2 regions of the Rhizobium sp. 57MFTsu3.2 genome follow, and region 1 is predicted to be linked to the other one. Evidence: riboswitches for the same ligand, from Rfam matches in the RefSeq annotation. Region 1 holds a riboswitch; the other holds the start of a gene.
What was found. Region 1 has a riboswitch for FMN ahead of ribB (3,4-dihydroxy-2-butanone-4-phosphate synthase). Riboswitches for the same ligand answer to the same signal wherever they lie in the genome.
Positions count from the first base shown of each region.

Region 2: it holds a riboswitch for FMN, as region 1 does, so the genes downstream of both, AF71_RS13960 (DMT family transporter) here and ribB (3,4-dihydroxy-2-butanone-4-phosphate synthase) in region 1, are expected to answer to the same signal.

Region 1 covers NZ_JDWI01000049.1:9,854-12,319, forward strand. Annotated here, with positions in the region: gene ribB (3,4-dihydroxy-2-butanone-4-phosphate synthase) at 662-1,288, opposite strand; FMN riboswitch at 1,403-1,547, opposite strand; gene AF71_RS29740 (glucose 1-dehydrogenase) at 1,653-2,435, opposite strand.
Region 2 covers NZ_JDWI01000011.1:50,650-53,115, reverse strand. Annotated here, with positions in the region: gene AF71_RS13965 (esterase-like activity of phytase family protein) at 1-294, opposite strand, end outside; partial or broken gene AF71_RS13960 (DMT family transporter) at 366-1,267, opposite strand; FMN riboswitch at 1,350-1,499, opposite strand; gene hupB (DNA-binding protein HupB) at 1,622-1,897, opposite strand; gene lon (endopeptidase La) at 2,105-2,466, opposite strand, start outside.

The DNA.
Region 1 (2,466 bases):
GAAGTCAGCTTTGTTTGCGCTAAGCGCTTTTTATCTCGATGCAATCGGGTATCGATTCTCACTGTCCATCAACCTCGCTATGAAGCAGAACATACAGTGAACATGTGCGGCGGTAAAGCTTGAGTCTTGAGCGGATAGTTCAAAAGAATCCGACTCCCTGATTTTCTCTGCGGAAGTCGACGGCAACCCAAAGCTACGGCTAGGGCTGCTGCAGCGGGCGCTAAAGGGCTTTATCTTTCAGACGACAACAACAAGCTCGTGTCGGATGCTGGTCCGGCCACACCGAAATCACTTGGTCCGCTTGACTCCATACCCGCTATAACGCGCAAGCAGTTGCTTTAATGGCTCATTCTGCAATAGCAGTTTTTGAGCCAATTGAGATCTGAGCTCAGTTATTTCGCCATCCAGGTCTAACGCTACGGCCGAAAACGTGTCGGCGACCGACCCACCCTTGGATGTATTAGCCTTAGTAGCCACGGCGGTGCGAGACTTGGCGTTTTTTAGCCGCCTAAAGACCAACGGGAAGGGAGCGTCCCGTAAAAAGCTATCCGATGGCGGACATGTCGCACGCAGCCGTACTTTGCTACCCGTCCGTCGGCTGACGTCCATCTTTAGCTTCGGCGCGATTCCCCAATGGAAATCGCGCCTGCAATTCCGAAAATCATGCGGCCTTGGAAGACAGGCTGGACGTTCTATACGCGATGAGATCTTCGATCGTGATTAGGTGGAGACCGTGTCTTTCAGCAAACACTTCCAGCTCGGGTAGCCGAGCCATCGTTCCGTCGTCGTTTGCCACTTCGCAGATCACCCCCGATGGTGAAAGACCAGCAAGCCGGGCAAGATCTACCGCCGCTTCCGTGTGGCCCGGACGAGAGAGAACGCCGTTTGGATGGGCTCTCAGCGGGAAGATATGTCCTGGTCGTGCAAAATCCTCGGGACGAGAGCCGTCGGTGACGAGGGCCCGAACGGTCGCTGCGCGATCGGCAGCAGAAATCCCGGTTGTTGTTTCTGGGATATAGTCCACGGACACAGTGAACGCTGTTTTGAGCACTTCAGTATTGCGCGGAACCATCAGGGGAATATCGAGCTCGTCGAGCCTTTCGCCTTCCATCGCAACGCAGATGAGACCACGCGCGTTGTTCATCATGAACGCGATCGATTGAGGAGTGATTGCTTGGGAGGCAATCACGAGATCCCCTTCGTTTTCACGATCGCGGTCATCGACAACAACGACGATCTCGCCACGCGCAATCGCGGCGATCGCATCATCAATCTTGGAAATTGCCATTCTCTTCTGCCTTTCAAGGGTTGCCGCGGTGAGCGGCGAGCATGGCCTTTAACAGCCACAATTTTCCCTTGGGCGAACAAGCATACAAGTCGTCGTCAAACACGACGACCCCTGCGTTGCTCTCTTCCATCCGGACTATGACCGTCGGCTCCGGCATCTCACCGGATCTGCTGACCCTTCGCTTTCGCGAAGGCGCTCGCGGGCTCCGAGTTGCCTCGATACCGCCGGTGGGGAATTACACCCCGCCCTGAGAACATGCGTAACATAGACATTCACTGCATCAGTCCGCAAGAGCAACGTCGCGATAAACTGGCGAAAACTCCCTTCCCGCTATAAACGCACCGTTCCTCATTGTCGAACGGGGCTAGGACATGATCAAGCCACCATCAACATTGATCGTCTGGCCGGTGATGTAGGTAGCATCGTCGCTGGCAAGGAAGGTGACGAGGCCAGCGACGTCCTCGCCCGACCCAGCACGCTTCATAGGAATGCCTTCGACCCATTCCTTCATCAGTTCTCCAGGGCCATAATTGCCAAGCAGCTTGCCCCAAGCCTGATCGTTGTAGGCCCACATATCTGTCTCGATGATGCCCGGGCAGAAGGCGTTCACGGTGATGTTTTCCTTTGCGACTTCCTTGGCGAGACTTTGAGTGATGCCAACAACGCCCATCTTTGAAGCAGCATAGTGTGGGGTGAAGATAAAGCCGTCGCGTGCCTGACCCGACGCCGTATTGATGATACGTCCACCGCGTCCATGCTTGCGCATCCGCAAAATCGCTTCCTGGGCACACAGGAAGACACCCTTGGTGTTAACTGCCAGAACCTTGTCCCATTCGCCTTCGGTCATATCCTCGATACGGGCAATGGTAATGACACCCGCGTTCTGAATGGATACGTCGATCGTGCCAAATTCCTTTTCCGCTGCGTCGTAGAGTGCCTTAACGCTGGCCTTATCTGTCACGTCTCCGACAAACGAGATAGCTTTGCCACCGTCCGCCTTGATCTGCTCAGCGACGGCATGGACCGAGTCTTCGTTGGCGGAAACCACGAGGTTGGCTCCTTCTCGCGCGAACCGCTTGGCAATTGCAGCACCAATACCGCGGCTTCCGCCGGTGATGACGACGGTTTTGTTTTCGAAGCGTCTCATAGTCTTTCCTTCTAATTGTCTGACGATGTTG
Region 2 (2,466 bases), on a different contig from region 1:
GTCCATCATCAGCTCGCCCCCGGCCTTCGGAGCCTTGGCGTCTGAGATATCGACAAAACCAATCGCTCCGAGTGGGCTGTCGCTATAGATCAGCGTCATGCCGTCGTCGGTAGCCGTGATGATTTCCGCCGAAGTGGCCGAGAGCTTGTCTTTCTCCTGTGGCAGGTTGGATGCCACCGGAAAGGTTGCGATACGATTGAAAACGGGCTCTGCGGCGGCCGGAAACGCGGCCGTCGCCAGGAGCGCCGCAACGAGCACTGTCTTGCGCGATACAGTTGTCATGAAATCCCCCATGAGTTCACACAAGGTTTTTCTGGGGGATGGGCATGACACCGGGATGACACCGATGTCATATTTTGAACGCGCTAGCGGGTCTCCCGCTCCTTCTTCATTTCGTTCCGCATGATGAAGAGCGATGCCCCAAGGATCAGCACCGCGCCCAACCACAGATAGCCGGTCGGCGCATAGCCGAAGACCAGCCAGCCGGCGAACACGTTGAGCGGCAGCTTGAGATCGTCGAATGGCTGAATGTAAGCGGCATCGGCTGCCGAATAGGCTAACGTCAGGAAAATACTGCGCCATCACGGTCAGGAGGCCCGCCGCAACGAAAAGCAGGAGCGTCAAGCCGGTCGGAATGTCGAAGCCAGCCGCTAGCGCCAATCCGCCGTTGATCGGCGTGAGGAGCGCGAGCAGCCAAACGGTGATGGTCTCCGGTCGCTCGACTCCGGTAAGGCTCTTGGTGATCAACGAAGAGGCGCCCCAGAGAAGGGCCGAGAGGATCGGCAGGAGCGCCGCCCAACTGAAGCTGTCCGACCAGGGCTGCAGGATGATCATCGCTCCCAGGAAACCGGTTGCGGTCGCGGCCCATCGCGCAGGGCCGATATACTCACCAAGGTAGATGCGTGCGCCCATGATGATGAAGAACGGAGACGTCATTACCAGCGCAATCGCCTGCCAGATGGGTACTTGCGCAAGCCCCGCGACCCAGGTCGTTACCCCCAAAGGCAGCCAAGGCGACTCGTACAACATGACGCCAGTGATAACGCGTTCTCATTGCCCCAAGACCGGCGCGCCAGAGAAAGGGCAGCGAGAACACCAGGGCAAAGGCATATTGCCAGAAGGCTGCCGAGGCCGAGAGGAAAGCGAGCTTCATCGTCAGCCATTGCGTGACGACATTGAGGATAGAGAAGGCGATGCCCGCGGCAATCATCCAGGCAGCACCGACCATTGCTCGCGAAGCGGAAAACGTAGGGGAAGTCTGATTCATGTCTTTCTTTCCGAAACCAACACAAATCAGGACGCATGAGCGCGATACAGCAGCGAGGGCAGAATCCACCCTCGCCCGCTCCGCTCATTCTCTTTCATCCGGACTGTAACCGTCGGCTCCGGAATTGCACCGGATCTGCTGACCCTCTCGGCACACGACCAAAAGGCGCTCGCGGGCTGGGGCCAAGGCCTTTACCGCCGGTAGGTACTTTCACCCCGCCCTGAGAACGGTCATTTCGTATGACATGCCGCGCGTGCCGACAAGGCCGCGAAAAGCAAAAAGGGTTCGGCCGTGGCCGAACCCTTCGAAACTTGTGCCGCCGGTCTCGTTGCCCGGCCGCCAAGTAAATTCATATCAGCCGTTGACGGCGTCCTTCAGGCCCTTGCCGGGCGTGAACTTCGGCACGTTGCGAGCCGGAATATCGACTTCTGCGCCGGTGGACGGGTTGCGGCCCTTCGTGGCTGCGCGATGGGAGACGGTGAAGCTACCAAAACCAGCGAGGCGAACGTCGCCCTTGCCCTTCAGTTCAGCCTGGACGACTTCGAAAACAGCATCAACCGCGGAAGCAGCGTCGGTCTTCGAGAGTCCTGCCTTTTCGGCAACTGCGGACACGAGTTCATTCTTGTTCATGTTTCCACCCCTTTCTAAATGGTTCGAAACGACTCAAATCTATAAGCCAGGCGCAGAATAGAGTTCATCAGGCCCGCCGCACCCCAAAGAGCCTGCAAATCAAGGAAATGCAAGCACCCGTGCGCCAATTTCACAAAAAAAGGCTGGCGAAAACGCCAGCCTTTTCAGGGTTTTTAAGCAATTGGGCACGAATGTGGCAAACAAAGCTCAGTGAGCTATGGTTGCACCCGTTTCGTCGAGCCCTTCGACCGTCGCGATGACGGGCGTTTCCACCGTGCCATCCCACTCGATTGCTTCCGGTCTGCGGACCAGCGCATGCTTGATCACCTCGCCCATGCGGGACACCGGGATGATCTCCATGTTGTTCTTCACGTTATCCGGAATCTCCGCCAGATCCTTGGCGTTTTCTTCCGGAATCAGCACCTTCTTGATGCCACCGCGAAGCGCTGCGAGCAGCTTTTCCTTGAGGCCGCCGATCGGCAGAACACGACCGCGAAGGGTGATTTCACCCGTCATCGCCACGTTCTTGTCGACCGGGATGCCGGTCATGATCGAGACGATCGCGGTTG